DNA from 4 places in the Bradyrhizobium sp. UFLA06-24 genome. Region 3 is predicted to be linked to each of the others. Evidence: predicted binding sites of a transcription regulator. Region 3 holds the regulator's gene; each other region holds the start of a gene.

Region 1 (7,891 bases), on a different contig from region 3:
CGGCGATCTCAAGCAGAACCTCACCGTGAAGTCGAAGGGCGAGGTCGCCGCGCTCGCCGACACCATCAACAACATGACGGAGACGCTTGCGACCTTCGCCGACCAGGTGACGTCGGTGGCGCGTGAGGTCGGCGTCGAAGGCCGGCTCGGCGGCCAGGCCAACGTGCCCGGCGCGGCCGGCACCTGGAAGGACCTCACCGGCAACGTCAACCTGCTCGCGGCCAACCTCACCTCGCAGGTGCGCGCGATCGCGGAAGTCGCGACCGCCGTGACCAAGGGCGATTTGACGCGATCGATCCAGGTCGACGCCCGCGGCGAGGTGGCCGAGCTGAAAGACAACATCAACACCATGATCACCAATCTCCGTCTGACGACGGAGCTGAACACCGAGCAGGATTGGCTCAAGACCAACCTCGCCAAGTTCACCAACATGCTGCAGGGCCAGCGCGACCTCGCGACCGTGGGCCGACTGCTGCTCACCGAATTGTCGCCGCTGGTGAACGCGCATACCGGCGTGATCTACCAGGTCGAGAGCGAGGACAATCCGCAGCTCCTGCTGCTCGCCTCCTATGCCGGCGACGGCGTCTATCCCTACCAGCGCGTGCTGCAGTTCGGCGAAGGCCTGATCGGCCAGTGTGCGGTCGACAGGCGCCCGCGCATGGTCGCCGACATCCCTGCCGATGTCGTGCCGATCAACTCCGCGCTGCTCCGCGTCGCCCCGAAGAACCTCGTGGTGCTGCCGGTGCTGTTCGAGGGGCAGGTGAAGGCGGTGATCGAGCTGGCTTCGCTCACCTCCTTCACGACGTCGCAGATGACGTTCCTGGAGCAGCTGACCGATTCCATCGGCATCGTGCTGAACTCGATCGAAGCGACGATGCAGACCGAAGGCCTGCTCAAGCAGTCGCAGCAGCTCGCCGGCGAGCTCCAGACCCAGCAGCGCGAATTGCAGCAGACCAACGACCAGCTCGAGCAGAAGGCGCAGCAGCTCGCCGAACGCAACGTCGAGGTCGAACGCAAGAACCAGGAAATCGAGCAGGCCCGCCGTGCGCTCGAGGAAAAGGCGACCGAGCTCGCATTGACCTCGAAGTACAAGTCCGAATTCCTGGCCAATATGAGCCACGAGCTGCGCACGCCATTGAACTCGATCCTGATCCTCGGACAGCAGCTCACCGACAATCCCGACGGCAATCTCTCGGCCAAGCAGGTCGAATTCGCCCGCACCATCCACGGCGCCGGCACCGACCTGCTCAACCTCATCAGCGACATTCTCGATCTCTCCAAGATCGAATCCGGCACGGTGACGGTCGACGCCGAGGAGATCCTCACCGCGAACCTGCTCGAGACGGTCGGACGGCCGTTCCGGCATGAAGCCGAGAACCGCAACCTGTCGTTCAAGATCGACGTTGATCCGAATCTCGCCCGCAGCATCGTCACCGACTCCAAGCGCTTGCAGCAGGTGCTGAAGAACCTGCTTTCCAACGCCTTCAAGTTCACCGCCGAAGGCGAAGTGCGGTTGAAGGTCGCCGGCGCCCTCGGCGGCTGGGGCACGGATCATCCGGTGCTGAACTCCGCGCCGGCCGTGATTGCCTTCGAGGTCTCCGATACCGGCATCGGCATTCCGCTGGAGAAGCAGAAGCTGATCTTCGAGGCGTTCCAGCAGGCGGATGCCGGCACCAGCCGCAAATATGGCGGCACCGGTCTCGGCCTCGCCATCAGCCGCGAGCTTGCGAGCCTGCTCGGCGGCGAAATCCACCTGCGCAGCTCGCCGGGCAAGGGCTCGACCTTCACGCTCTATCTGCCGCTGAAATATTCCGGCCCGACGCTGGCGCCGCGCGCCGCGCCGGCGCCGCAACATCAGCCGCCCGCGCTGCAGCCGGCCGCACCGGAACAGCAGCGCGTCGTCGAGCAGCTGCCCGACGATCGGCTCAATCTCGATCCCGGCGACAGCATCCTTTTGATCGTCGAGGACGATCCGCATTATGCCCGGATCCTGGTCGACCTTGCCCGCGACAAGGGCTTCAAGGTGCTCGTCGCGGCGCGCGGCGCCGAAGCGCTGGAGCTCGCCAAGCAGTACCAGCCGCGCGCGGTCTCGCTCGACGTGTTCCTGCCCGACATGCTCGGCTGGACGGTGCTGAGCCAGCTCAAGCACAACCCGCTGACGCGCCACATCCCGGTGCAGATCATCACGCTCGACGAGGACCGCCAGCATGCGCTGGCCCGCGGCGCCTTCTCCTTCGTCAACAAGCCGACCACGACCGAAGGTGTGGCGGCCGCGCTGACGCAGATCAAGGAATATGCGCGGCCGCGGCGCAAGCGGCTGCTGATCGTCGAGGACAACGAGGCCGAGCAGCTGTCGATCCGGGAGCTGCTGCATCACGACGACATCGAGATCGTGACCACCGATACCGGTGCCGGCGCGCTCTCAACGCTCCGCGAGGCGCCCTGCGATTGCGTGGTGCTCGATCTCAGGCTGCCGGACATGAGCGGCTTCGAGGTGCTGGATCAGATCCGGCGCGACGAGGCGCTGTCGAATGTTCCCGTGGTGGTGTTCACCGGTCGCGAGCTGTCGGCCGAAGAAGATGCCGAGCTCCACACCATGGCGCGCAGCATCGTGGTCAAGGGCGTGGAATCGCCCGAACGCCTGCTCGACGAAACCGCATTGTTCCTGCATCGCGTGATCACGGAGCTGCCGGTCGAGAAGCAGCGCATGCTGGAGAAGCTGAACAGTTCCGACGAAGACCTGATCGGCAAGACCGCGCTGCTCGTCGACGACGATGCCCGTAACATCTTCGCGCTCTCGAGCGTGTTGGAACGGCGCGGCATGAAGGTGCTGACGGCGACGACGGGCCGCGAGGCGGTCGCGCTGGTCGAATCCAACCCGGAGATCGCCATCGTGCTGATGGACATCATGATGCCGCAGATGGATGGCTATCAGACCATCGGCGTGATCCGGGAGAACCCGGCCTTCCTCCGCCTGCCGATCATCGCACTGACGGCGAAGGCGATGAAGGGCGACCGCGAGAAATGCCTGGAGGCAGGAGCGTCCGACTATCTCGCAAAGCCTGTCAACACCGATCAATTGCTGCTTGCGATCCGCATGTGGCTGCATCGCTGAGTGGTATCCGCGAATGGACCATGAGAAGGTCAATATCCTCCTCGTCGACGACCAGCCGGCCAAGCTGCTCGCCTACGAAGTGATCCTGAAGGACCTCGGCGAAAACCTCGTGATCGCCTCGTCCGGCCGCGAGGCGCTGGAGGTTCTGCTCAAGACCGAGATCGCGGTGATCCTGGTCGACGTCTGCATGCCCGAGCTCGACGGCTTCGAGCTCGCAGCGATGATCCGCGAGCATCCACGGTTCCAGAAGACCGCGATGATCTTCATCTCGGCGATTCAAGTCAGCGACATCGACCGGTTGCGCGGCTACGAGATGGGCGCGGTGGATTACGTGCCCGTTCCCGTCGTGCCGGAGGTGCTGCGCGCCAAGGTCAAGGTGTTCGCCGAGCTCTATCGCAAGACGCGGGAGCTCGAACGGCTGAACCAGGATCTGGAGGATCGCGTCCGCGCCCGCACGGCCGAGCTCGAGAACTCCACCGCGAAGCTGCGCGAGAGCGAGGAACGGCGCAGCATGGCGATTGCCGCCGGCAAGATGGGATCCTGGGACTGGGACTGGGTCAGCGGCGACTGGATGTGGGACGACGGGCAGTACCGCATTTTCGGCGTGAGCCCGGAGAGTTTCGAGGTCAATCCCGCCAACGTGCAGGCGCTGCTGCATCCCGACGACGTCGATCAGCTGCGCAAGGCGATCGCCGAGTTCAACAAGGGCACGCGCGCCTACGAGACGGAATTCCGCATCATTCGCCCCGACGGCGAGGTGCGCTGGTGCGTCGGGACCGCGGCCGCAACCGCAGATCCGAACGGTCGCGTGGTGCGGGTGAGCGGCGTCACCGTCGACATCACCGAACGCAAGCGCGCCGAGGAACGGCAGAACCTGCTGGCGCGCGAAGTCGATCACCGCGCCAAGAACGCGCTGGCGCTGGCACAGTCGATCGTGCGTCTCACCCGCGCTGACGAGGTGAAGGCCTATGTCGATGCGGTCGAAGGGCGCATCAATGCGCTCGCTCGCGTCCACACCATCCTGTCGCTGTCGAGCTGGCAGGGCGCCGAGCTCTCCAAGCTGATCGACGAAGAGCTTGCGCCCTATTCGCCCGGAGGACAGGTCAAGCTGGCCGGGCCCGCAGTCCAGCTGCTGCCGGCGACCGCCCAGACCCTGGCGCTGGCGCTGCACGAGCTCTTCACCAATTCGGCGAAGTATGGCGCGCTTTCGACGCGGTCGGGACGGCTCGCGATCGACTGGCAGGTCGAGAACGACCTTCTGACGCTGAGCTGGGAGGAGACCGGCGGGCCGCTGGTCAGGACGCCGAAATCGCGTGGCTTCGGAACGAGAAGCCTGCTGGCCAGCGTCGAATCCCAGCTCGGCGGACAGGCGCATTTCGACTGGCGATCGGAGGGCCTGTTGTGCCTTCTCGAGGTGCCGTTGACGCGCAAGAGCGCGGCAACATCGGCGGCGCAGGACAGGTTCGAGGCCAGCACCTCTCCCGAGCTGCAGCGCGCATCGGGCTAGCGCGACGCGGCGGCCTTCAGTCGCGGCATCGGCCGCGGTTCATCGGCGACACGCCCTTCGAGCCAGGCTTCCGTTTGCGCGAGATCGCGCAACGCGGTCGCATAGCGGCAGGCGGCACTGCGCTCCGCGCCGCGGGGGAGCTTGCGCGCCTTGCGCAAGATGTCGGCCGCGGCATGACGATAGGCCAGCGAGCGATAGAGAAAGACCACTTTTCCCATAGCGAACGTTCCGTGTTGACAGCATCGATCCTCGCAAACCGGGCATGAACGTCGGATGAAGCGGCGGATGACAATTCCTTCATACCGCAGGAACCGGCGATTGCCGCGCGCGTTTGCATGCCAGATCGATCGGCAGTTCCATGCGCGCAAAAAAATCGCCAAACAGGTCGCCAAACGGATCATCAAGTCTGGTCTCTCCGACCGGCATCATCCAGCTGATGACGCATGCGATGATGGGCGCCGCGCTCGGCCTAGTCTTCACGTTCGCGCTGATATTGGCCAATCCCGCGGTCGCGGAATTGCTGAATCACGGCGGCAGCGCGGCCGACTTGGTTTTTGTCGTCACGATGGTGACGACATTTGCCATCGGTGCCGCGCTGACGGGCGTCGTCTTCATTCTCGACGGAGACAAGGAATCTTGAAGCGCGCGACACGCGTGCAAAGCTTTGTTGGGAACTCCTGGCGCAGATGGCGGTTGGCTGCCTGCGTCAATTCAACCCAGGGAGTCCCCCACATGAAGACGACCAAGCTCGCTCTCGCCGTGATGTTGGCAACCGGCCTTGCCGCCGCGCCGTTCGCCGCGCAGGCCAAGTCGCACAAGAAGCATCATCACTCCTCGATGTCGCAGACGACGACGGGCGCCAACATGAAGTCCAAGGGCAGCGACCCGTCCGGACAGGGCGGCTCCGGCCCCGGCTCCGACCAGGGCGGCACCATGACGAACAAGAACAACACGGGCACCCCGAGCAACACCAAGTAAGGTCGCGGGAAGCTCAGGCCCCGCGAAAGCGGGGCCGGCCATTTCGGCATCCGGCATCTCGCGTTGCGCGACCGCTTCAGCTGTGTCGGATGTCAGTTATGTTAGGGCGGCCGGCTGCGGGGGCCGTCTTCACGAGAAGATCGAGCCGAGCCCGCTTGCGCGCAATCAGGAGCTGGGCCGCGGCATCATCGAGGCCCTCGCGCTGCAACTGCAGGATGGCGGATCCCAACTCGAGGATCTCGGCGCGCAGCTTCAGAATCCGGTAAGTGTCCGGGTCTTCGTCCACCACCGTCGCCCTCCACCAATGGTCGCTCAGAGCCTCAGCGGCGCGCGAGCCTGCCCTCGCTCTTCAATGGACGAAGACGCCCTTTGTCGCGAATGTCAGGCAACACCCCGCCTCCACCCGCCGCCTTCCATTCGCTGATCAACAGGCCCAGTTTCCGGCGCAGATCGATCTGCGCCTGGGCACGTTCAGCGCAGTCGCGATCGCGATTGACGAGATCGCGCACGGACGCCTCGACATCGGCCATTTGCAGCCTCAAGGCGCTGATCTTGCGACGAATTTCATTAATTCTATTGTCCATGGCTTGTTAGAACAAAATAAGAACATATAGTCAAGCCACGAATTCAGGACGGAGAACGAAGATGCAGGTTCAGGGTAAATACGACGCCAAGGCTTTTCTCATGGAGCAGATGACCCGCGCCCAAGGGCTGCGGCTGAAGCGGTTGAGCGAGGAGGCCTACCAGCCCGCACAATACGACCGAGGTCTCTCCTTTGCCGAAGCCGCGCGCCGCATCCAGGTGCTGGAAGCCGAGATCGAGCTCGCGAACTCCTTCTGAGGGGCCGGTGACCGGCCCGCTTGGAACGTTGCGTCAGCAATACGGTTCTTTCCCAGGGCGAAGGGAGAGACTTGATGGCACGCAAGGCAAAGAAGCGCCGCTACTCGCGTAGTTCCGGCAGTGATGTCGAGAGCGAAATGCGCCGCTACAAGAAGGGCACCGCCAAGAGCGGACGCGGCGGTCGCGGCGGACGCGTGAAGAGCCGCAAGCAGGCGATCGCGATCGGCCTCTCGAAGGCGCGCAAGAAGGGCAAGAAGGTGCCGAAGAAGGCGTCGAAGCGAAAGACCTCCAAGAAGAAGACCTCCAGAAAGAGCTCCAAGAGGAAGACCTCTAAGAAGAAGAGCTCGAAGCGCAAATCCGCCAAGCGGTGATGCCACTTGGCGTCAGATCATGCTGCCCGGCATGAAGCACCGAATCGAAACGCCGAACGCCGTCTTGACCGGCCAGACCATGGTGCGGCCGGCGCGGTTCGGTTCGGTGATGACGGCTTCGTCGGGCACCTCGACCCATTCCCCATCGAGACGGACCCGGTAGTGCCCGTTGTGCGAGTCCCAGTCGGGATCGGCCACGGCGACACCATCGGCATCCGAACAGCACGGACCGAGATGACTGCGCAAGCTGTCGAACCAGGGCTTTAGCGGCGAGTCGGCGAAGCGGCCGTCATCGCGCCCCAGGGCAGTTCCGGTCGACAGCACGAGAGGCGCTGCGAGCAGCGCAAGCTTCAGCGAGAGCTTCAATCGATCCATGTCGGCACCGATCAATGCGAACCATCGGCCGGTTCCACAAGCAACCGGAGGTCCGAAAGTTCCACCCTGTGATCTGCCCCGGCGGCCTCATTGCCTCCAGGTGCACGCGCGATTTTCGAAGTCTGACGAGCGAACGCGGCTTTTTCGGACGAACCTGTCACCGTTACTGCCGTTAACGAGAATGTTATCGCCGGCCTGTGGGCATCCCGCAGCTGCTCATGAAAAAGGCGGCCCGGTAGGCCGCCTTTCGACTTGCCGATGCTTGAACGATCAGGCGAGCGGCACCGCGACGAAGCGCATCGCCTCCGCGCTCTTCACCTGCAACAGCACGCTTTTCTTGCCGGACGACTTGGCCTGCGCCAGCTCGGATCGGACGTCGCCGACATTGGCGACGGCCTTGCCGCCGACGTTGAGGATGACGTCGCCGGTCTGGATGCCATGTTGCGCCGCCGGTCCCTGCGGATCGACCTCGGTGACCACGACGCCCTTCTGGCCGGCGCCCTGGACGTCACCGGCCGGCGCCAGGCTGAGGCCGAGACGCGGCGTACCAGGAGCCGCTTGCGTCTTGCCATCGTCAGCCTTGGCCTGCCGCTCATTCGGCAGCTCGCCGAGCGCCAGCGTCACCGTCTTGGTATCGCCCTTGTGGACGACATCGAGCTTCACGGACGTCCCCGGCGCGAGGGCCGCAATGGTGCGGGCGAGATC
Region 2 (7,891 bases), on a different contig from region 3:
CACCACCTTGATGGTGCGGCGGTGGTTCGGCGGGCGCCGCTCCGGCACCTCGACCTCGAGCTCGCCGGTGAGGTATTTGCCGGTCAGCGATTTCGGGTTGCGCATGATCTCGGCGGGCGTGCCTTCGGCCACGATGTTGCCGCCATGCATGCCGGCGCCGGGGCCGATGTCGAGCACGTAGTCGGCAAGCCGGATCGCGTCTTCGTCATGCTCGACCACGACCACGGTGTTGCCGAGGTCGCGCAGTCGCTTGAGGGTGTCGAGCAGGCGCGCGTTGTCCCGCTGATGCAGGCCGATGGAGGGCTCGTCCAGCACGTAGAGCACGCCGGTAAGGCCAGAGCCGATCTGCGACGCCAGGCGGATGCGCTGGCTCTCGCCGCCGGACAGCGTGCCGGAGGAGCGGGAGAGGGTGAGATAGTTGAGGCCGACATCGAGCAGGAACGTGAGGCGCTCGCGGATCTCCTTGAGAATGCGCCCCGCGATCTCGTTCTGCTGTGTGTTCAGTGTATCAGGCACGGTCTCGAACCAGGCCCCGGCGGCCTTCACCGACAGCTCGGAGATTTCGCCGATGTGCTTAGCCCCGACCTTGACGCAGAGCGCCTCCGGCTTGAGCCGGAAACCGTTGCAGCCGCCGCAGGGCACGTCGTGGAAATACTTCGCCAGCTCCTCGCGCGCCCACTCGCTCTCGGTCTCGCGATAGCGGCGGTTGATGTTGGTGATGACGCCTTCGAACGGCTTCTTGGTGTCGTAGGAGCGAACGCCGTCCTCGTAGGAGAATTTGATCTCGTCCTCGCCGGAGCCAAACAGGATCGCGTTTTGCGTCTTCTTCGGCAGATCCTTCCACTTCGTGGTCAGCGTGAACTTGTAGTGCTTGCCGAGCGCCGTCAGCGTCTGCGTGTAGTAGGGCGACGACGACTTGGCCCAGGGCGCGATCGCGCCCTTGCCGATGGCGAGCTCCTTGTCGGGGATGACGAGGTCTTCGTCGACGTGCTGCTCGACGCCGAGGCCGCCGCAGGCGGGGCAGGCGCCATAGGGGTTGTTGAACGAGAACAGACGCGGCTCGATCTCGGGGATGGTGAAGCCGGAGACCGGGCAGGCGAATTTTTCCGAGAACAGGATGCGCTCGGGGCCGCTCTTGTCGTGGATCTTTGCGGTCTTCTTTTTCTCTTCGGCTGGCGCTGCCGCCGCGGACGCGTCGGCGAACTCGACGACGGCGAGGCCTTCGGCGAGCTTCAGCGCGGTCTCAAAGCTCTCGGCAAGGCGCTGGCCGATGTCGGCGCGCACCACGATGCGGTCGACCACGACGTCGATGTCATGCGGAAACTTCTTGTCCAGCGTCGGGGCTTCCGCGAGCTCGTAGAAGGTGCCGTCGATCTTGACGCGCTGAAAGCCCTTCTTGAGCCATTCGGCGAGCTCCTTGCGATACTCCCCCTTGCGGCCGCGCACGACAGGCGCCAGCAGATAGAGGCGGGTGCCCTCGGGCAGTGCCAGCACGCGGTCGACCATCTGCGAGACGGTCTGGCTCTCGATCGGCAGCCCGGTGGCCGGCGAATAGGGCACGCCGACGCGTGCCCACAACAGGCGCATGTAGTCGTAGATCTCGGTGACGGTACCGACGGTCGAGCGCGGATTCTTCGACGTCGTCTTCTGCTCGATCGAGATCGCCGGCGACAGGCCGTCGATCTGGTCGACGTCGGGCTTCTGCATCATCTCCAGGAACTGGCGGGCATAGGCCGACAGCGATTCGACATAGCGCCGCTGGCCCTCGGCGTAGATGGTGTCGAAAGCGAGCGAGGATTTGCCGGAGCCTGAGAGCCCGGTGAAGACCACGAGCTTGTCGCGGGGAATCTCGACGTCGATGTTCTTGAGGTTGTGCTCGCGGGCGCCGCGGATCGTAATTGCGCGCAGGCTGGAGCCCGCATTCTGTTGTTGGCGCTTCGCCTTGATCACTTCATCCATCCGCGTTGCCCTCGAGGAATCCCAAGGCTACGCGATCGCGCCAATGGGGAGGCGCGCTTCGCCCGGAACCGGGATCGGCGCCGATGGGGTTGTGGCGAACGTAGGAAGAACGGAGGCGGATTTCCAGTGGGACTTGCGAATCGTCAACGGATTGTTGTTGTGCTGGCGGCACTTGGCAGCAGGGGCGCGGAACTGCGCGAGCGTCGCCCAAGGAAAAAGGCCGGCGCGAGGCCGGCCTTTCGTGACGATGTAACGTCGGTCGCGACGATCAGTACCGAACTCAGTACTTGGCGACGACCGGGCCGTTGAAGTGATAGTTCACGCCGACCTGCACGGTGTGCAGGTTGAGGGTGCCGGTGGGCAGAGCGCCGAAGTAGGTCTCGCCGCCGAGGCTGCGATAGAGGTACTCGCCCTTGATCGACCACTGCGGAGCGATGAAGGCTTCGACGCCGGCGCCGACGGTCCAGCCCGAGTGGAACTTGCTGTCGGAGGCGCTCACGCCGAGGGCCGAGAGGGTGATCTTGTTGTCGATCCAGGCGTAGCCACCGGTGCCATAGAACAGCACGTTGTTGACGGCGTAGCCGATACGGCCGCGCACGGTGCCCATCGCGTCGGTCTTCGAGGTGGCGGTCGCAGTCACGACACCGAAGCCGGGGACGACGGTGGCGCCGGTCGCCGTCGCGCTGACGTCAGCCCAGGCGCCATCGGCCTCGACGCCGAACACGACGTTGCCGGTCTGCCAGTTGTAGCCAGCGGTGCCGCCGACGAAGCCGCCCTGCATGCGGGGCGAGCCCGAATCTTCCCAGGCGCCGCCACCGACGAGACCGAGGTAGAAGCCGGTCCAGTTGTAGACCGAAGCCATGGCCACCGGGGCCTTCGTGTAGGGGCGAGCCGCCAGGTCGGCAGCCGAAGCGGCGCCGGTCAGAGCGATCAGAGCGGCCGAAGCCAAGAGAATCTTCTTCATATTGAACAAATCCCAGTCCCAGTTTCTATTTTGGACTTCCGTGCGTCGGAAGCAGTATCGGACGCTGTGGTCCAACTGACGTCGTGCTTACACCACCAAAGCCGCAAGTTGTGTCTCCCAAAAGCCACAACGGACGCAAAACGTAACGTTTGCTGACCTTTAGTTTCATCCTGGAACCCGCAGCAAAAAGGCCGGCACAGGGCCGGCCTTTGATCTTCCAATGATATCAGCGGGATATCAGTATTTCGCGATGACCGGGCCGCCCCAGCGATAGTTGAGGCGGACGAGGCCCATATCGACATCCTGGCCAATGCGGTCGCTGCCGAAGGCGGCTCCGGCCGGCGTGGTCAAGCCGATCGTGCGATGACCAAGGAACATGTGGTCATACTCGACACCAACCGACCAGTTCGGCGCAAAGCCGAATTCGAGACCTGCACCGACGGCGCCGCCCCAACGAGTCTCGCGGGCTGACGCCAGCAGGGTACCAGCGCCGGGCGTGCCGGGAGCTGCGAACACGTCGTACTTGTCGCCGACGACAGCGGCGCCACCCTTGACGTAAAGCAGCACGCTGTTCCAGGCGTAACCGACCTGACCGGTGATCAGGCCAAAAGAGTCGATGCGCGAACGATTGCGATCGCCGGTGACGAGTGCCGTGCCCGGGAAGGCAAGGCTGATGTTGTCACCGCTGAAATCAGCCCAGTTGCCCTGACCCTCGAGGCCGAACACCCAGTTGGCGGATTGCCAGCGGTAGCCAATCTGACCACCGATCGTGCCGCCGGTGGCGTTGTGGCAGCCCTCGCCAACGAGAGTGCCCGTGACGGGCGTCACGAAGTCCCAGCATTTGTGGGCCGATCCGCCGCCACCGTTAATGCCGATGTAGAAGCCGCTCCAGTCGTAGATGGTCGCGACCATCGGCGGCGCCTTGGTGTAGGGACGGGCCGCCAGATCCGCTGCACTGGCGGGTGCAGACACGCCCAACGCAACAATACCAATAGTACCGAATAGAATTTTCTTCATTGCAGTCTCCCCAGTGACGTCCGCTTCAGCAGTCCCCGAAGCGGTCAATTCAGGCGCGACGCCCATATGAACCAATTCCGAAGCCACCGTAGTCCAACGGACAGGCTGAGTCCGTCTCTGGAATGCAACACTCATCGGGCAATCGAATCGGGCGTAAGTTGATGAATGTTAAGTGCTTTCCCGCCTGGCCGAGTTCCAATTCATGCCGGCGTGCATAGCGGCGCCAGGCTCCTCATCCGCGCTTTTGCGCCTCGTATTCTTTGACTAGAACAAATCTGGAACAGACCTTGGGTCAATGCTATATGTGGGGATAACCGAGGGCGTGGCGGGCCGATCGGCGCCCGTAAGCGTATAGGGTCGGCCCAACAGGCGGCAGCGCGGGCGCGCCTTTCGAAATTCAGTGGCATTCGGAGTGGAGAGCGGCGATGGCGGGAAGCGTCAACAAGGTCATTCTGGTTGGAAATCTCGGCAAGGATCCGGAAATCCGCCGGACCCAGGACGGGCGGCCGATTGCGAATCTGAGCATCGCCACCTCCGAAACCTGGCGCGACAAGAACAGCGGCGAGCGCAAGGAGAAGACCGAATGGCACCGCGTCGTGATCTTCAACGAAGGGCTCTGCAAGGTCGCCGAGCAGTATCTTAAGAAGGGCGCGAAGGTTTACATCGAGGGCGCGCTGCAGACCCGCAAATGGACCGACCAGAGCGGCGTGGAAAAGTACTCCACCGAGGTTGTGCTCCAAGGCTTCAACTCGACCCTGACGATGCTCGACGGCCGCGGCGGTGGCGGAGGAGGCGGTAGCTTCGGTGATGAGCCGGGCGGCGATTTCGGCTCGTCCGGTCCCGTCAGCAGCGCGCCGCGCCGTGCCGTTGCCGCCGGCGGCGGAGGCCGCAACAACGACATGGACGACGACATCCCGTTCTGAGGACTGTTCCACTGCGGAGAGCGGGCCGGCCGCCAGAGCGGCGGCTTCCATCTCGGATCAGCAAATCTTGCTAATTGGCAGGCTGGGCTCGGAAATTCCCGGCCCACTTCACGTTTGAGGTGAACTCGCCTTTGCGAGCTGTCGGAACGTGGCCGACGGACGGCATCCGCGTGCCCGATCATCGGGGATGCGGGCCGATTTTGGATGGTCGTTCCGGCAGGGCCGAAGGCGCTGCTCTCGGCACCTTAAGTTGTTGGAAAAACAGTCGGAAAAAGCGCTTCCCGGACACGTCCAAGGGTGGTTATCAGGACCTCGATGCGCTATATGATTCCCAAATAAAATTTCACCGGATTCCCCCTTGGCTGACGATGACAACAAGCCCGGCGACCAGCCGGCGCAACCCTCGGACATTCGCCCCGTCTCGATCTACGAGGAGATGAAAAAGTCCTATCTCGATTACGCCATGAGCGTGATCGTGTCGCGTGCGCTGCCCGATGCGCGCGACGGGTTGAAGCCGGTCCATCGGCGCATCCTGTACGCGATGAACAATCGCGGCGACACGCCGGACAAGAAGCACAAGAAGTCCGCCGGTGCCGTCGGTGAGGTCATGGGTAAGTACCATCCCCATGGCGACCAGGCGATCTACGACGCCTTGGTGCGCATGGCGCAGGACTTCTCGATGCGCGCGCCCCTGATCGACGGTCAGGGCAATTTCGGCTCGGTCGACGGCGATCCACCCGCGGCGATGCGCTATACCGAGTCCCGCCTGACCAAGATCGCGCTGAAGCTGCTCGAGGACATCGACGACGACACGGTCGATTTCCAGGACAACTACGACGGCTCCGAGCGCGAGCCGGTGGTTCTGCCCGCGCGGTTCCCAAACCTGCTGGTCAACGGTGCCGGCGGCATCGCGGTCGGCATGGCTACCAACATCCCGCCGCACAATCTCGGCGAGGTGATCGACGCCTGCGTCGCGCTGATCGACAATCCCTCGTTGACCATCGACGAGCTCAACGGCATCATCCCGGGCCCGGATTTCCCGACCGGCGGCATCATCCTCGGCCGCCAGGGCATCCGCAGCGCCTATCATCTCGGCCGCGGCTCCATCGTGATGCGCGGCAAGGTGACGTTCGAGACCATCCGCAAGGAGCGCGAGGCGATCGTCATCACCGAGATCCCGTATCAGGTGAACAAGGCGACGATGGTCGAGCGCATCGCCGAGCTCTACAAGGAAAAGAAGATCGAGGGCATCTCTGACCTTCGCGACGAATCCGATCGTGACGGCTACCGCGTCGTCGTCGAGCTCAAGCGCGATGCCGTGCCCGACGTGGTGCTCAACCAGCTCTACAAGTTCACGCCGCTGCAGACCTCGTTCGGCGTCAACGCCGTCGCGCTCGACTCGGGTCGTCCGCAGACGATGAACCTGAAGGACATGCTGACGATTTTCGTCGGCTTCCGCGAGCAGGTCGTCACCCGCCGCACCAAGTACAAGCTGCGCAAGGCGCGCGAGCGCGCGCATGAGCAGGTCGGCCTTGCGATTGCCGTCGCCAACATCGACGAGATCATCAAGGTCATCAGGCACTCGCCGACGCCGGCCGCCGCGCGCGAGACCCTGATGACGCGCGACTGGCCGGCGCGCGACGTCGAGGACATCATCACGCTGATCGACGATCCCCGCCATCGCATCAACGAGGACGGCACCATCCGTCTGTCGCTCGAGCAGGCGAGGGCGATCCTCGAGCTGCGCCTGGCACGCCTCACCGCGCTCGGCCGCGACGAGATCGGCGAGGAGCTGGCCAAGCTTGCCGGCGAGATCGAGGATTATCTGGCGATCCTGCGCTCGCGCGCCCGCATCCTCGACATCATCAAGACCGAGCTTGCCGAGGTGAAGGCCGAGTTCGCCACGCCGCGCAAGACCGTGATCATGGAGCAGGAAGGCGAGGTCGAGGACGAGGACCTGATCCAGCGCGAGGACATGGTCGTCACCGTCTCGCACGCCGGTTATGTCAAGCGCGTGCCTCTGTCGGCCTATCGCGCCCAACGCCGCGGCGGCAAGGGACGCTCCGGCATGCAGACGCGCGACGAGGACTTCGTCAGCCGCCTGTTCGTGGCCTCCACGCACACGCCGGTGCTTTTCTTCTCCTCGCGCGGCCAGGTCTACAAGGAAAAGGTCTGGCGGCTGCCGATGGCCGCGCCGAACGCGCGCGGCAAGGCGATGATCAACATCCTTCCGCTGGAGCAGGGCGAGCGCATCACCACCATCATGCCGCTGCCCGAAGATGAATCGACCTGGGCCCAGCTTGACGTGATGTTCGCCACTACAGGCGGTAACGTCCGCCGTAACAAGCTGTCCGACTTCGTCGACGTCCGCCGTTCCGGCATCATCGCCATGAAGCTCGACGAGGGTGAGGCGATCGTCGACGTGCAGATCTGTACCGAGCGCGACGACGTGCTGCTCACCGCTGCCGGCGGGCAGTGCATCCGCTTCCCGGTTCCTGATGTCCGCGTGTTCACCGGGCGCACCTCGATGGGCGTGCGCGGCATCGCGCTCGGCGAGGGCGACAAGGTGATCTCGCTGGCGATCCTCCGCCATGTCGAGACCACGTCCGATGAGCGTTCGGCTTACCTGAAGATGCGTCGCGCGGTCGCCGGCGAAGCCGCGGCGGAAGAGGCGCAGGGAGATGCCGAGGCCGAGGAGACCTCAGGCAGCTTCCAACTCCCGCAGGAGCGCTATGTGGAGATGTCGGCGGCCGAGCAGGTGGTGCTGACCGTCTCCGTCAACGGCTATGGCAAGCGGACCTCGTCCTACGAGTACCGCACCACGGGCCGCGGCGGCAAAGGCATCGTCGCCATGAGCGTCAACAACCGCAACGGCAATCTGGTTGCGTCCTTCCCGGTCGAGGACGCCGATCAAATCATGCTGGTCACCGACAAGGGCCAGCTGATCCGCTGCCCGGTCGAGGGCATCCGCATTGCCGGCCGCTCGACCCAGGGCGTGATCGTGTTCGACACCGCCGAGGACGAGCAC
Region 3 (7,891 bases):
GCGATGCCGGCAGTGCCGCGCTCGGTGACGGGGTGTCGTGCGACGAGTCCGGTTGCGTGGCGCCACTCGCCGATGGTCGCATGATCGCGCTGGCGCTGCACAGCGATGCGCTGGCCGATGATTGCACTCGGGCCGCGCTGGTGGTGACATCAAGGCCGGCACCGCCGGATTGCGCCGCGATGGTGGTCGATCGGCCGCGTCTTGCGCGACAAGGCGCGTTGGCGCTGACGCAGCGCGGCGACGGTTTCGCGGTCCAGTCGGTAAGGGCGAGGGGCGCAAACCGCCCCTGGTCGCCGGCGGCAGCCGGCGAAGGAGATTTCGAACTGACCCTCATGCCACGGTCGGCGGCGCCACGCGCTCGGGACGCAACTCCGTCGGAGGCCGACTTCCAGGCCGAGGACTAAAACCGGTCTTTCAGCCGATCGGCAGACGCGGCGGTGTCGGACGACTGTCGGCGATGATCTGCGGCTTGTGCTCGCGCTCGCCGAGCGGCTGGGTCACGGGCAGTTGCAGAACGGTGGCGCGCTGGCCTTCGACGAGCTGGGTCACCAAGACATATTTGCCATCGGGGAATTCGATCGCGTCGTGATGACGATCGGGAACGTGCGGATCGATCTTGCCGAACTTGCCGACGCGCGAGTTGACGGTGCGCGTCCAGATCCACCTGTTGTCGTAGCGGACGTTATCGGCGAAGGCGAGCTCCGTTCCCGGCAGCAGGCAGACCGCGACGGACATGTCGGCTTCGGAGGCGAAGCCGCGTGTCGAGGTGCCGCGGAATGTTGTCGTGACGATCGTCTCGCCGACTTCTGCGGGACGCGTTGCGACGGCATGCAGGCTATAGTCACACATCGGGTGCTCCTCTATCAGGATAGCAACCCGCGCCTCTGTCCTGGAGGCACAGGCCTCTATCAGAGTGTAAGTCTGCGAGGCTCTGCTTGGTTGTAGGCAAATCTGCGGCTTGGGTCCGCTGGCGATAATCACAATATCTTTCCCGAACGCCTAGGAACAAAGCCTGCTCCGGTGCATTCGGCGGACCTTCTGCATCAATATCCGCAGCATCAATGTCCGGCCGGTGCCGACCAGCCCGAATATGGCCAGGCCGACTGCTGGACGGAGTTGAGGGCGTTGCGGGATTGCTGGCTTGTCGCTTGCTGCGCCTTGCGGAGGTGATGCTGCGGTTGCGCGGCGAAGGCATTCGGCGCTGACGCGGCGATCAGCGCGGTCGTGACGGTGCTCAGGATGATCTTGCGCATGGTGGTCTCCTCGGTCTCAAGGCCTTTGAAGCAATGAAGGCTTCGCTTCGTTGCAGCCTGCCGAGGATTTAGCGCTGGAGAGATGGCCGGATAATCTGTGCAAAACCAGAAAGACTATACAGCCGGAGCGGACAATCGTCCGCTCCATCGTTTGCTCGCGCGAGAGCGCTTAGTACTTCCGGTACAGCCCGATCAACTTGCCCTGGATCTTCACCCGGTTGGGCGGGAGGATCCGGACTTCATAGGCGGCATTCGCCGGCTCGAGCGCAATGGAGGCGCCGCGGCGGCGGAAGCGCTTCAGGGTGGCTTCCTCGTCGTCGATCAGCGCGACCACGATATCGCCGGTGTCGCAACTCTCGTTGCGTTGGATCAGCGCCATGTCGCCGTCGAGAATGCCGGCATCGACCATCGAATCGCCGCGCACTTCGAGTGCGTAGTGCTCGCCTGCGCCGAGCATGTCCGGCGGGACGCTGATGGTGTGGCTGCGGGTCTGCAGCGCCTCGATCGGCGTACCAGCCGCGATGCGGCCCATCACCGGCACTGCGACGGGGCGCTCGCCCTCGTCGGCGGGCGGGCTCGATGTCGTGCGCACCTTGCCGAGATTGCCCTCGATCACGCTCGGGGTGAAGCCGCGGCGGTTGCCGGCGGCGGCCTGGAGCTCGGGCAGCTTGATCACTTCGATCGCGCGGGCGCGGTTCGGCAGGCGGCGGATGAAGCCACGCTCCTCGAGCGCGGTGATCAGGCGGTGGATGCCCGACTTCGAACGCAGATCGAGCGCGTCCTTCATCTCGTCGAAGGAGGGCGGCACGCCGCTTTCCTTCAGCCGCTCGCTGATGAACCGCAGGAGCTCGTATTGTTTGCGCGTTAACATCTCGACCAAAATCCCCCTGACGATGTCGTTCGATTCCGAGACGCTGAAGTCAGCGACAAGCCGTTACATGCTCGAAACAAATCATGAACGGACACTATATGTTCGATACATGTTCCGCAACTGCTTAATTTACCGTGAACGCGACAAAGTTCGCGGAACGGTTGCGAACTCTGTGTTCAAACAGGCAGTCGCAGCACCTCGCAAGGCGCTCCCGCTTCGGCCTTGGGCGCGAACGGCGGGCGCACGAGAAGTGCCTGTGCCGCAGCGAGATTCGCAAGCAGCGAGGAGTCTTGATGATCGACGGGAACGGCGATGAGCGTGCCATCGTCGCGTACTTCGAGACGCGCGCGGAGGTAATCCTCGCGCTGGTCGTTGGCGCGGACATCGCGCCCGAGCACCGCGCGTTCACGGCAGTGATGAACCAGCGAATGGCCTGAGAGCGCGCGAATCAGCGGCACCATGAACAGGAAACCGCACACGTAGGATGACACGGGATTGCCAGGCAGGCCGATCACGCGCATGGCCCCGAGCCGCCCGTGCATCATCGGCTTTCCCGGCCGCATCGCGATCTTCCAGAACGCCATCGAGGTGCCTTCGTCCTGGAGCGCCTGCTGCACCAGATCGTGGTCGCCGACCGAGGCGCCGCCGGTCGTGATCAGGATGTCGGCGCCGGACTGGCGCGCGCGGCGGATGCCCGCGGTGGTGGCTTCGAGCGTATCGGCGGCGACGCCAAGGTCGATTGTGTCGGCGCCCTCGCTGCGGGCGAGCGCGTGCAGGGCATAGCCGTTGGAATAGACGATCTGGCCATGACCGGGGGTGGTGCCCGGCATCACCAGCTCGTCGCCGGTGGCGAGGATCGCGACCTTCGGACGGCGGCGAACGGGAAGCTGCGGGTGGTTCATGCCGGCTGCGAGCGCGAGCCCGCGATCGGTCAATCGGGTCCCCTGACGGAGCAGCACGTCGCCTTCGTGAAAGTCGATGCCTGCGGGGCGGATGTGCCGGCCGCGAGTCGCAGCCTCTTTGATCGTGACGCGCTTGCCGTCTGTGACCGTGTCCTCCTGGATGACGACGGCGTCCGCGCCATCGGGAACGACGCCGCCGGTGAAGATTCGTACCGCTTCACCAGCGCCGACAGCTCCCGCGAAGGGCCGTCCGGCCGCGACCTCTCCAATGACGGTGAGCTGCGCGTCCACCCTTGCCGCGTCTGCCGCGCGGACGGCATAGCCATCCATCGCTGACATCGCTTGCGGCGGTTGCGTGCGCCGCGCCGCGACATCGCGCGCAAGCACGCGATGGAAGGCCTCATCGAGGGCAATCATTTCTTCCGGCAGCGGCTCCGCGCCGCCAAGCACCGCGGCGAGCGCGTCGGAAACCGGCATGAGGGCCACGGGTGAAAGCTCCTGCTTGGGCGAGGCAATGATCACGTTGCGGCAAGCGTTCTAGCCGAGAGCGCGCCGCGAGGCAAAATGGTAAGCGGGCGCTGACGTGAGCTACTTCTGCATCAACAGCCGCACCAGCTCGGCCTGCCGGCTGACGCCGGTCTTGTCAAAAATCTTCGACAGATGACTGCGCGCCCGGCGTCCTGCCGACGCTGAGCGGCAACAAAGGATTGCGCGGCGCCCAGCCAAGCAGATCGTGCACGCGGGCGGGATCGATGCGCGGCGACAGCAGGCTCGAAAGACCGTTGCCGGGGCGTAGATGCCAAACAGTACGCGACCGCCTACGGCTCATCGATGCGCTCCATCACGCTCGACCAGCGCCCCTGTTCGACCGCAGCGTCGTAGATCGCCCCCACGAGGTCCAATACGGCGTCCTTCGAAAGCACGCCGGCGCGCATTTCAACCTCCACGAGTTGCAATGCAGCATAGGAGCGCAGTTTCAGAGCGGGAACAAGCAGAGAAAGGCGGCAATCAGGCGTTGTTGCCGCGGAGCCGCATGCCTTTGGCCGTCACGCCCGTGCGGATCACGACCTCGTCGGATCCACGTTCGACGTCACGTCCGGTGCTTGGAGCCCTTGATCCCTGTCGGGCATCGGATCGGCCTGGGCCTTCAGATCGGCAGCCTTGCTGATCAGCTTGGCGGAAAGCTCAGAATCCGAGGTGGTTCTGGCGAATTTCATCAGCAGGGAGGCCTGCCTGGTGAGATAGGTTTTGCCCAACACGTCGATACGTCCGTCCGATGTAGAATTCCCAACGGACTCATGAGTCCCGGAAGCAGGCATTCGTTCCCGGAACTCTGTATAAAAATGCACAAAGTGAGTTGGTTCCACATCTTTGGGCGAAATAGTTCCTGCAGCCGCCGCCCTGAAAGATCGGAGCCGCCAGATCAGATCCCCAGCTCCTTCAGTGCATGCCCGACGTCGAGGGGCGACGTCACGTGCACGGCCTGCAATCCGCGGGCCCGCGCGCCTTCGATGTTCTCGGCAAGGTCATCGAAGAACACGATCCGGTTTGCCGGTATGCCCATTGCGGCGACGACATGGTCGAAGGCTTCGGCGTCCGGCTTGCGCAGGCCGATGCTGGAGGACAGATACATCTCGCGGAAATGGCCAAGCAGGTCGGCATATTCCTTCGAGAAATGGTCCACATGGGGCCGATTGGTGTTCGAGAACGCATAGAGCGGCATCCGTTTCGCCGCGCGCGGCAGCAGCTCCGCGATCTCGGGCATCTCGCCGGCGAAGATCGCATTCCATCCCTCGAGGAATTGCGCATCCGAAATGCCGATGCCGAGCGAGGCGCGCAACGAGGCGAAATAGTCCTCGTCGCTGAGCTTGCCGACCTCGTGCAGCCGATAGGCCTCGCTGTCGCGCACATAGCGCGCGACGATGGCTTCGGGCTTGCACCCCGCGTGTTGTGCCCAGCAGGCGATCGCCTTGGAGAAATCGATGTCGAGCACCACGCGCCCGAGGTCGAACAGAAGCGCATCCGCGCTGCCGGGAGAAAGCGAAGTCATTGCGTCAGTACCGGTAAGGCTCGTGGTCGAACAGCGGGAACGCGCTGAACACGCTCGGCGCGTTGGTTGCTGTGGCCGGGTGCAGGCAGGATTTGTTGACCTCGGCGAACGAGGTGGCGCCCAGCAGACCGAGGCAGCGCAGCACCTCGTCCTCCAGTAGTTCCAGCATGCGCGCCACACCAGTTTCGCCGGCGGCGGCCAGCGCCCAGCATTGCAGCCGGCCGATGCCGACGAGGTCGGCGCCGGCGGCGATCGCCTTGACGATGTCGGTGCCGCGGCAGATGCCGCCGTCGACCATGATCCGGGCGCGACCCTTCACGGCATCGACGATCTCGGGCAGCACATGCATGGCGCCGCGGCCGTGATCGAGCTGGCGTCCGCCGTGGTTGGAGACGTAGATCCACTCGACGCCGTGATCGACCGCGATCTGCGCGTCCTCGGCCGTGGCGATACCCTTGAGTATCAGCGGAATCCTGAACTTGTCCTTGATCATCTTCACGGTCCGCCATTCCAGTCCCTTCTGGAAATCGCCGCCGGTGGCGCGCAGGCGGCTCTCGCGTACATAGCGCTTGGCAATGTCGCGCTCGCGTCGGCTGTAATGGGCGGTGTCGACGGTCAGGCAGAAGGCCGCATAATTGGCCTTCTCGGCGCGGCTGACGACGTCGGCAACGAACGCGTCATCGCCGCGGACATAGAGCTGATACATGCGCAGCGCATCGGGAGCGGCTTCGGCGGTCTTTTCCAGGCCTGGCTCGGAGACGGAGCTGAGCATGTGCGACGCCCCGAAGCTGCCGGCGGCGCGTGCAACGCTCGCCGCACCGTGCGGATCGAAGATCTCCAGCGCGCCGACGGGCGCGAGCACCACGGGCAGGCGCATCCTGCGGCCGAACTGCTCGACCGAGCCGTCGACCTTCCGCACGTCGCGCAGCACGCGCGGGCGGAAGGCGATCTCGTCCAATGCCATCCGGTTGCGGCGCATCGTGGTTTCGGTCTCGGCCGCGCCGACGATGTAGTCCCAGGCATTCTGGTTGAGATTGGCGCGGGCCTTTCGGATGAACTCGTGCAGGTTCTGGAACGGCTCGTTGCTGGCGCCGAGTTCGACGTTCCGTTCCGGCCGGAGCGCTTCGTTCATTGTTGTCCTCCCGAGAATTTGAAGCCTTATGCCATCGCCTATCCGGTTCGGCCCTCCAAAACCATCCTAAAATCGCATAGCTGCGAGGCGTGGCTCGGCGGCCGATTCCCGCTCTCCCGGGGCCGGTCTTCCGAACGTTGCCAAATGTTTAGGTTCAGGGCGAAGGGATTTTTACCGCGTACCCGCCGGCGTGGCAGGCCGGCCTTGAAGAAACCAGAATGATATTGTGAGAACCGGCTTGGATCGCCATTTGCATGGCGGCTGCCAAGCCTCAAAAAGAACCGCTAAGCGAAAAGGCCACCCATTCCATGCGGAAAACCCTGCTGTTCCCCCTGGGCGCGCTCACCGGAGCTTGCCTGACCCTCCTCGTATCCGGTCCGCAGGGCGGGCTGTGGGCGGCACGGGCGGCGGCGGGTACGGATGATGCCTATTCCCAGCTCAACCTGTTCGGGGAAGTGTTCGAGCGGGTGAAGGCGAGCTATGTCGAGAAGCCCGACAATGCCAAGCTGATCGAAGGCGCGATCACGGGCATGGTAACTTCGCTCGACCCGCATTCACGCTACATGAACGCCAAGGCCTGGACCGAGATGCAGGAGACCACCTCCGGCGAATTCGGCGGGCTCGGCATCGAGGTCACGATGGAGGAGGGCCTGGTCAAGGTCGTCTCGCCGATCGACGACACGCCGGCGTCCAAGGCCGGCATCATGTCCGGCGATCTCATCAGCAAGATCGACGGCGACGCGGTGCAGGGCATGACGCTCGAGCAGGCCGTCAACAAGATGAAGGGACCGGTCGATACCCAGACCAAGCTCACCATCTTGCGCAAGGGCGCCGACGCCCCGCTCGATGTCGCGATCAAGCGCGAGATCATCCATGTGCGCCCGGTGCGCTTCCACGTCGAGAACGGCGACATCGGCTACATCCGCATCACCTCCTTCAACGAGCAGACCACCGATGGCCTGAAGAAGGCGATCGCCTCGATCTCCAAGGATGTCCCGCAGGACAAGCTCGTCGGCTACGTCGTGGACCTGCGCAACAATCCGGGCGGCCTGCTCGACCAGGCCGTGTCGGTGTCGAGCGCGTTCTTGCAGCGCGGCGAGGTCGTCTCGACCCGCGGCCGCAATCCCGAGGAGACCCAGCGCTTCACCGCCCATGGCGGCGATCTCATCAAGGGCAAGCCGCTGGTGGTCCTGATCAACGGCGGCTCGGCCTCGGCCTCCGAGATCGTGTCCGGCGCGCTGCATGACCACAAGCGTGCGACCCTGATCGGCACGCGCTCGTTCGGCAAGGGCTCGGTGCAGACCATCATCCCGCTCGGCGCCGGCAACGGCGCGCTGGCGCTGACCACCGCGCGCTACTACACGCCGTCGGGCCGCTCGATCCAGGCCCAGGGCATTGCGCCCGACATCGAGATTCTCCAGGACGTCCCGCCCGAGCTGAAGGGCCGGATGGACACCATGGCGGAGTCGCAGATGCGCGGCCATCTGCAGGCCGCCGACGGCAAGGAGCAGACGGGCTCCCAATCCTACGTTCCGCCGGAGGAGAAGGACGACAAGGCGCTGCACGCTGCCTTCGACTTCCTGCACGGCGTCACCGTCAATGCAGCGGCCGCGAAGCCGGCCCCGAAGACGACGGTGCCGAACTAGGCTTAGTGGCCCTTGCGCGCTTAAGAGATCGCCCGGG
Region 4 (7,891 bases), on a different contig from region 3:
TGCCGGCGCGGTTGATGGTGACGCTGATGGCGGTTGCGATCGTGGCGCGGCTTGCGGTCGTCGTGACGGCCCCCGGGACGCCAGACCTCGACGAGCTCGGGCTCTGCGGGCGTCGCAGCGGCTTCGACCGGAGCGGAGGCATCGGCAGAGGCAGCAGCTTCCGTTGCAGCGATCTCGGCCGGAGCGGCTTCAGCGGCAGCCTCGGCAGCAGCCTCGGCGGGTGCAGCAGATTCTTCCGACGGCGGCGCGATGCCGGGGGCATCTTCGGGCGTGACGGGCGCGTCTGGCGCAGCTTCGAGCGCCGGCTCTTCGTGAGCGGGCTCGTCGTGCGGCTCCATTCCGGGCGCGTCTTCGACGGTGACGGCTTCGATCGCGGCATCCGCGGGCGCTGCGACTTCGTCGGTCGCAGGCGTCTCGGAGGACGCTTCAACCGCCGGCGCCTCCGCAGCAGCAGGCGCGGCGGGCTTGGGCGGCAGCGGCGGGCGCTTCTCCATGCGATAGCCGAGCGCGCGCAGCACCGAGGCGAAATCCTCGCCGGCGGAGCCCGTGAGCGAGGTCATCGCCTGGGTCACGACAAAACTGCGGCCGTCGAACGCGCCGGCGGGCTTTTCGCCGGGCGAATTCTCGCGCCAGGCCAAAGCGGGACGGATCAGATCGGCAAGGCGCTCCAGGATGTCGACGCGAACGGCGCGCTCGCCGGCCTGCTTATAGCCGAGCACGCGATAGGCATCGCGCGGCAGGCTCTTGTCGACCGGGAAGGACGTGCGGCCGGATGAAGCCAGATGCTGCGCGCCTGACAGCGCCGACAGATCGACATTGTCCTGCTTCAGCGCCCACAGCAGCGCGGCGAGCGCACGCGCGGCGGGCTTCAGGATGCCGGGGAAATAGATGTGATAGGCACCAAAGCGAACGCCGTACTTACGCAGCGTCGCGCGCGAGGGCTGATCGAGATCCTTCAGCTCGTTCGCGATTCTGGGCCGCTCGAGCACGCCGAGCGCCTCGACCAGCTGATAGGCGATGCCGCGGGCAATGCCGGTGACGTCCTCGGCCTTGCTGAGCTCGAACATCGGCCCGAGCAGCTTCTCGATATGGGTCTTGAGCCAGAGCTCGAGCCGCGCCTGCACTTTTTCGCGCGGCGCGCCCGTCAAGCGCTCGTCCGAGATGATGCGGATGCGCGGATGCAGCGCGTCCTCCGCCGCCGACAGCCGCGCCACGGCATCGCCGGTCCAGCGGATGATGCCTTCCGAGGTCAACACGAACTGATCGTCCGGCGCGTTGCCCAGTTTTTCGGCGCGCGCATTGATCTCGCCGGCGAGCACCGCTTGCGCGGCAGCCTGCAAGGCTTTCGCATCCGAGCCGGCTTCCGCCGCATCCGGTGCAAAGGTGAAGCCATCGAGGCGGCCGATGACATGGCCTTCGACGATAACTTCGCCGGTCTTGCCGATTTCCGTATTCAAGCTCGTGTTCTCCCGCAGGCGGCGCATCAATACACTGGTCCGGCGATCAACGAAACGCTCAGTCAAGCGTTCATGGAGCGCATCCGATAATTTATTTTCGACCTCCCGCGTGATCCCCTGCCAGCGATCGGGGTCTCTCAGCCAGTCCGGGCGGTTGGCGACGAAGGTCCAGGTGCGGATCTGCGCGATCCGGGCCGACAGCGTGTCGATATCGCCGTCGATGCGGTCGGCCTGGTCGACCTGGGCGGCGAACCAGGAATCGGGGACGCAGCCCTTCTGCATCAGAAAGCCGTAGAGCGTCGTCACCAGCTCGGCATGGGCGGCCGGCGACAGCTTCCGGTAATCGGGGACCTGGCAGGCCTCCCAGAGCCGCTCCACGGCGGCCTTGCCGTGCGCGATATCGCGCACCTCGGCGTCGCGGGCGGCGTGGTCGAGCACGCGCATGTCTTCGGCGATCGGCGCCCGCGTCAGCGTCTCGTGGCCGGGGGCGAGGTTGAGCGAGACCTGCAGCGCGCCAAGCGAGGAGAAATCCAGCTTCGAGTTGCGCCATTGCAGCATCTTCACGGGATCGAAGATGTGGTTCTGGAGCGCATTCACCAACTCGGGCTCGAACGGGGCGCAGCGGCCCGTGGTGCCGAAGGTGCCGTTGCGCGTGGCGCGGCCGGCGCGGCCGGCGACTTGCGCGAACTCGGCCGGCGTGAGCCTGCGGAACTGATAGCCGTCGAACTTGCGGTCGGAGGCGAAGGCGACGTGGTCGACGTCGAGATTGAGGCCCATGCCGACGGCATCGGTGGCGACGAGATAATCGACGTCGCCGCTCTGGAACATCTCGACCTGCGCATTGCGCGTGCGCGGGCTAAGCGAGCCCAGCACCACGGCGGCGCCGCCATGCTGGCGCTTGATCAGCTCGGCGATGGCGTAGACCTCGTCGGCCGAGAACGCGACGATCGCGGTCCGTCGCGGCTGGCGCGTGATCTTGCGGTCGCCGGCGAATTCGAGCTGCGACAGCCGGGGACGCGTGATCATCGACACGCCCGGCAGCAGCCGCTCGATGATCGGGCGCATGGTGGCGGCGCCCAAGAGCAGCGTCTCGTCGCGGCCGCGGCGGTTGAGGATGCGGTCGGTGAAGACGTGGCCGCGTTCGAGGTCGGAAGCGATCTGGATCTCGTCGACGGCGAGGAAGGAGACATCGAGGTCGCGCGGCATCGCCTCGACGGTCGAGACCCAATAGCGCGGGTGCTTCGGCTTGATCTTCTCCTCGCCCGTCACCAGCGCAACGGCCTCTGGTCCGACGCGGGCGACGATCTTGTTGTAGACCTCGCGCGCGAGCAGGCGGAGCGGCAGGCCGATCATGCCCGAGGAATGCGCGAGCATCCGTTCGATGGCGAGATGGGTCTTGCCGGTGTTGGTCGGCCCGAGCACCGCGGTGACGCCGGCGCCGGGCACCCGCTCGGAAGCGAAGGGGGAGGGAGGAAAGGCCATGTCTGGTGATTAGGTAATGGCTAATGGGGCGAATGTCAGTGCTATCTGGGGCGATGGGGTGCCGAGCCGCTCGACACCCGCGCAACTGTCTCACTTTGCGACGCTTTTCCTCATCCCCTTAAGCTTCGGAACGACTCTAGAACGAATCGCGGCCGAATCGCTGACTCGCCTCGAAGTCCCGTTCCGTTCACGCAACATGTCGCGGGACTCGTTTTGCGTGTGCACTAGATGGAGTTTTGGGCCGTCGCACAAGCGGCGTTTCCTGGGCGGATTTCGTTAAGTTGGGGATGGCGCGGAGTCGAATCAGAATCGGGGAGGAGTCAAATGGATTCCCGGGAAAGCGGGCAGCCCGACTCGATTTCGCGAAACAACCCCATGCACAGTAGGTAAGTCGTTGATATTGCTTGCGACGCCATCTCCCCTCGTCATTCCGGGGCGGCGCGCAAGCGACGAGCCCGGAATGACGGTCTGGGTGGGACGGGCGCGGGCCAAACCCTACTGCGTCTTCGCCACGCGCGGTGGCTGGGCTGTGGTGATGAAGCTGGTGGCTTCCAGCATCGCCGGCCCCAGGGGCGTCGGCACTTTCAGCCAGAATGGAACCAGGATGCGCGTGCCGGCGACCGGGGCGAGCGCGATCTCGATGTTGCGCTGGGCGGCGAGGTATTTGATCACGGGGCGGTCGGGGATGTAGCCGGCGATGGGCACGAAATAGAGCGCGCAGACCACGACCGGGCCGTGATAGCCCTTCTCGGCCTTCACCGTCTCCATGCGCTTGAAATCGAGCTTGAGCTCGTAGCGCATGCGGCCGTCGAAGATCGGCGCGCCGCCATGGCAGGCCTCCGGCGACAGCGGATCGCCGTTGCCGGGCACGCGCACCAGCGAGGCCGTCATCGGATCGAACACGCCGCGGCGATGCGCGTCGGTGACGACGATGCGGTCAGGATCGACCGGCGGCTCCGGGATGATGCCGAACTCCTTCACATTGCCCTTGTCGAGGGTGATGTGGATCTCTTCGGTCTTCTTCGAGGTGGTGGTGGAGGCCTGGTAGGCGGTCGCAACCAGCGCGCCGTTGACGATGCGGCCCTGCGAGGCGCCGGTGCCGGACCCGCCCGCGAAGGACTTTAAAATGCCGGTGGTGCCGCCCGAGGCCGCCGCCGAGAACACCTCGTCCTGGATATCGATGTTCCAGGCGCCGCGGCCGACCGGAATCCCTGACAGCGTCGCCTCATATTGCGCCTCGAGCTTGCCCTGCGCCGCGGCCGGATCAGCCCCCCACACCAGCACCAGCCCGCCAAACGCGGCCAGCGCCAGCCTGCCGGCCGACCGCAGCCGGAGCGGAATGAGGGGGGAGGTGGGCACGAGACGATCCATCAGGAAAAGGAGTGGGTGTTACTTAAGCCTGTTCCGGCGCCAGGCAATGCAAAAGGGGCGCGAACCGCGGGAACTCCACCGGACTCTTCGGCGGCGATTGCGCCCTTTATGTGATGGTAAGGCGTTTCAAACATTGCCGTTTTGGTGATCGGGCGGTGTCCGGGCGGCGGGCTCGAACACCTCTCCCCACCCACTCCGCTGTCATACCCCACCAACTCCACTGTCATGCCCCGGCTTGACCGGGGCATCCGGTACGCCGCAGCTTCACGACTCTAGCCGCGCTGGCTCAGAGTACTGGATCGCCCGGTCAAGCCGGGCGATGACACCTATTGCTGGGCGGGATCTCGCCCCAAATCCTTGACTACCCGCCCCTCACCCCCTATACGTCCGCCCGCTCCCTGCAAGGACGAAAGAATTAGCCCCCGTGGCGCCCCGAATGGCGGCCGCAATAGTTGGGGGACAGGATAAGGATTTCTACCATGTCTCGCCGCTGCGAACTGACGGCCAAGGGCCCCCTCGTCGGCCACAAGGTCAGCCACTCCAACATCAAGACCAAGCGCCGCTTCCTGCCGAACCTGGTCAACGTGACCTTCATCTCGGAAGCGCTCGGCCGCAACGTGCGCCTGCGGGTCTCCACCAACGCGGTAAAGAGCGTAGACCATAATGGCGGCCTCGATGCCTACCTGCTCAAGGCCAAGACCGACAATTTGTCGCCGCGCGCCGTCGAGCTGAAGCGCGCCATCGAGAAGAAGGTCGGCGACGCGCCGGTCAAGAAGGCAAGCTGAGATTTCGTAAGTTGGGCGAGGGCTAGGTTGCGTCGCGTGGTGTAGGCTTAGCCGAGTAGAGTTTTTGCGTTGCGGCCGGATCGGAAGATCCGGCCGTTTTTGTTTCAGCCGTCCCTACTTTCCGCGCCGATACAGGCCACAAATGAAAAGCGTTCGATTGTTTCGTCTGATCTAACTACCCAAAAGCATTGGGTGTTGTAGTCAGCTGACATGACTTCGAAGTGATCGATACCCGGACCGATCTTATCCTCTGAGTCTGGGTGCCGCCTGAGCAAGGCGGCTAAGTCCTTGCCGTCCTCATCGCTCACTCTCTCACCCGGCTTGTAGCGGTTCAACATCGCTCTAAAAAAAGCTACCGCATCGCCCTTCTTCGAAAACTGTCTAGTCCCAAGCTTAATTGGCTGGCCTTTCGACACAGTATCCTCTCGTCCAAATGTCTACACAGCTTATTAGAGAAATATCCAATACAGTCTCCCTTTGCGCGAAACATTTCAACTATGAATAATGTGAGAAGGCTCGCGCCGCTCCGGCCGGGTATCGATATGCCGATTTCTATGAAGTTTGCGAAATGCTACCCCACCCCCGACGAACCGACTTGGCGCGGTCTACAACTGCTGGAAGTGGGTGAGTTTGACGTATTTCTCAGGGGCCCGGTCAGAGCCCGTGTTACCGACGCAGCATTTGAACAAGAGCTGGCAGGTGATTTGGCGGCCTTAGCGAGCACGCAAATGGCGTCCGACACATTGTCAAAAGTGCTCTCGACTGCTGCGGCCCCCTTGGATTGGGAAATTGGCGAAGCTATAGCCGAATGTCTCTTGGAGGAGGAGTTCAACGTAAGTTGGCCTTGGAACGAAAACCGAGACCGAAAGACGCCAAAGGCCTCGTTGCCAGGAGCAGACCTTGTTGGGTTGGTCGGGAACGCGGTTGGTGCTAGCCTACTGTTTGGTGAGGTGAAGACGTCCTCTGATCAGAACCAGCCTCCCGGCGTTGTGTCAGGTCGATCGGGTTTGGCTCATCAAATTGATACGCTCGCAAAGTCGATCGGTACGCAGGCGTCCTTAATAAGATGGCTTCATTCACGCTGTAAGGGGACAGCCCATTGGCCCCGATTTCAAGACGCGTGTACGCGTTACCTACAGTCGGGTGGAAAGGAAATAGCGCTGGTGGGTATCCTCCTTCGAGACACCAGCCCTCACGAAAACGATCTGCGAAGCCGAGGTCGAGCTCTATCGTCCCTGGAGCAGCCCCCAAGCGTAAGACTAGACGCTTGGTATACGCCTCGGCCGATTGCCGAATGGGTTGCGATCGTTACAGGTGATGCGCAATGACCCAGTGGATAACAGACGCATTGGGTGACGCGTCACTAGCCAATGCTACCACTCTCGTGAGCAGAGCTTTGCTTGCAGATGTAGCTGGCGTCGCCCGCCCCACATTGGACGACTCAGCTGGCTTTGTGGCCGAAAGTCTAGAACTCGCAGTATTTGGGCTCCTCGACGAACCCGACAAACGATCTGAGTTGCGTTCAACGGCAGAAAGAACGTTCGAAATTCTGCGAACCATTCGGTCCGATAGTGCAAGCTTGTCCGAGAAGGCCACCCTTCTCCTGCGCACAGCCTGCTATGGAGTTCTTGCGGATCGAACTCCTGATGTTTCTCGATTTCTGAAGGATACATCGCTTCCCGAGTTGGCAACCGATTTCTCCAATTGGGGAGAGGCAGTCAGAAACAATGTTGCGGTCATCTGGCTAAAGCTCCTTCGTAAGAAGGGCTGGGAAGACTTGGACTCTGTGTTGGAAGCAGTGGTATCGCTCCGCCAAGCGCAGACGGATCACGAAAGTAGCTACCTCGAGGCGAGAGGCAGTCAGTCCAGAAGCGCCGCGTGGGAGCTGATCGCAATATATCATCTTGCAAAAGCAGCAGAGATATTGGCGACGTATTCGACGCAAGGTTCAGTTGCGGGCGTGTATAACATCCGCGAACAACTCGAGGGCCAATTCGATAGGAGCACTGTTGCCTGTGAACGCGCGGAGCTCTTTGAGCTTTTTGGACTAACAAAGCTCTTAGCTCGAACTGCAGAGCAGATGGTCGCTAACAGCATTTGGACGGTTACTCGGGCTGTGAATAGTCGAGTTTCGCGTTTCGTTGCTCGTCTTGTTGACCGGGCGAACCAGAAGCCTCTCTTCGAGATGCTTCCACCTCAACGCATAACGCTTCGCGAGCAAGGACTTCTGGGCTCTGGTCATCGGGCTGTCGTTGTTAGCCTTCCAACTTCGAGCGGCAAGACGCTCATCGCTCAATTCAGGATCTTGCAGGCCCTGAACCAATTTGATGGCGAAAGGGGATGGGTTGTGTATTTGGCTCCGACCCGAGCCCTCGTCAATCAAATCTGCGCCCGACTGCGAAGAGACTTCGAGCCGCTAGGGGTCGTAGTCGAGCGAGTTAGCCCAGCGCTAGAAATTGACGGCGTCGAAGCAGAAATCTTGGCAACTCGTAGTGTGGAACAAGAATTTCGCATTCTTGTAGGGACGCCAGAGAAAATCGATCTCCTCTTGCGCGGGGGATGGGAAGCAAAGATCGGGCGCCCACTCACTTTGGTGGTTGTCGATGAAGCGCACAACCTATCGCAAGGCCAGCGAGGAATTCGCCTTGAACTCCTTTTGGCAACAATAAACCGCGAGTGTAGATACTCTCAGTTCTTGCTGCTTACGCCCTTTATCAGCAACAGCGCGGAAGTTGCCAGATGGCTTTCTCCCGATAGCAACGCCGACATTGGCGTGCAGTTCGAGTGGAAGCCAAA

The links. The regulator LexA, encoded in region 3, represses DNA repair genes until DNA is damaged. The targets are predictions, from matches to a motif close to TGTTCNNNNTGTGTTCNG.
Region 1: the regulator LexA is predicted to act here: its motif matches at 6,192-6,209, upstream of IF809_RS31000 (DUF3072 domain-containing protein).
Region 2: the regulator LexA is predicted to act here: its motif matches at 4,206-4,223, upstream of IF809_RS10265 (single-stranded DNA-binding protein).
Region 4: the regulator LexA is predicted to act here: its motif matches at 3,066-3,083, upstream of IF809_RS18610 (helicase-related protein).

What each region holds. Positions count from the first base shown of each region.
Region 1 covers NZ_JADFUE010000059.1:19,786-27,676, forward strand. The annotation lists gene IF809_RS30965 (HAMP domain-containing protein) at 1-3,115, shown strand, start outside; gene IF809_RS30970 (HWE histidine kinase domain-containing protein) at 3,129-4,622, shown strand; gene IF809_RS30975 (hypothetical protein) at 4,619-5,026, opposite strand; gene IF809_RS30980 (hypothetical protein) at 5,059-5,262, shown strand; gene IF809_RS30985 (hypothetical protein) at 5,355-5,600, shown strand; gene IF809_RS30990 (hypothetical protein) at 5,677-5,886, opposite strand; gene IF809_RS30995 (hypothetical protein) at 5,921-6,130, opposite strand; gene IF809_RS31000 (DUF3072 domain-containing protein) at 6,246-6,440, shown strand; gene IF809_RS31005 (DUF6496 domain-containing protein) at 6,515-6,811, shown strand; gene IF809_RS31010 (hypothetical protein) at 6,824-7,186, opposite strand; gene IF809_RS31015 (Do family serine endopeptidase) at 7,457-7,891, opposite strand, start outside.
Region 2 covers NZ_JADFUE010000009.1:50,804-58,694, forward strand. The annotation lists gene uvrA (excinuclease ABC subunit UvrA) at 1-1,959, opposite strand, end outside; gene IF809_RS10255 (outer membrane protein) at 2,240-2,923, opposite strand; gene IF809_RS10260 (outer membrane protein) at 3,161-3,940, opposite strand; gene IF809_RS10265 (single-stranded DNA-binding protein) at 4,366-4,863, shown strand; gene gyrA (DNA gyrase subunit A) at 5,222-7,891, shown strand, end outside.
Region 3 covers NZ_JADFUE010000031.1:19,497-27,387, forward strand. The annotation lists gene IF809_RS23395 (ComEC/Rec2 family competence protein) at 1-404, shown strand, start outside; gene IF809_RS23400 (hypothetical protein) at 415-849, opposite strand; gene IF809_RS23405 (hypothetical protein) at 1,059-1,253, opposite strand; gene lexA (transcriptional repressor LexA) at 1,423-2,124, opposite strand; gene IF809_RS23415 (molybdopterin molybdotransferase MoeA) at 2,301-3,512, opposite strand; gene IF809_RS23420 (hypothetical protein) at 3,670-3,855, opposite strand; gene IF809_RS23425 (hypothetical protein) at 4,088-4,285, opposite strand; gene IF809_RS23430 (HAD family hydrolase) at 4,450-5,076, opposite strand; gene IF809_RS23435 (alpha-hydroxy acid oxidase) at 5,081-6,208, opposite strand; gene IF809_RS23440 (S41 family peptidase) at 6,517-7,854, shown strand.
Region 4 covers NZ_JADFUE010000021.1:43,401-51,291, reverse strand. The annotation lists gene IF809_RS18610 (helicase-related protein) at 1-2,939, opposite strand, end outside; gene IF809_RS18605 (DUF3108 domain-containing protein) at 3,435-4,244, opposite strand; gene rpmB (50S ribosomal protein L28) at 4,790-5,095, shown strand; gene IF809_RS18595 (DCL family protein) at 5,200-5,511, opposite strand; gene IF809_RS18590 (DEAD/DEAH box helicase) at 6,420-7,891, shown strand, end outside.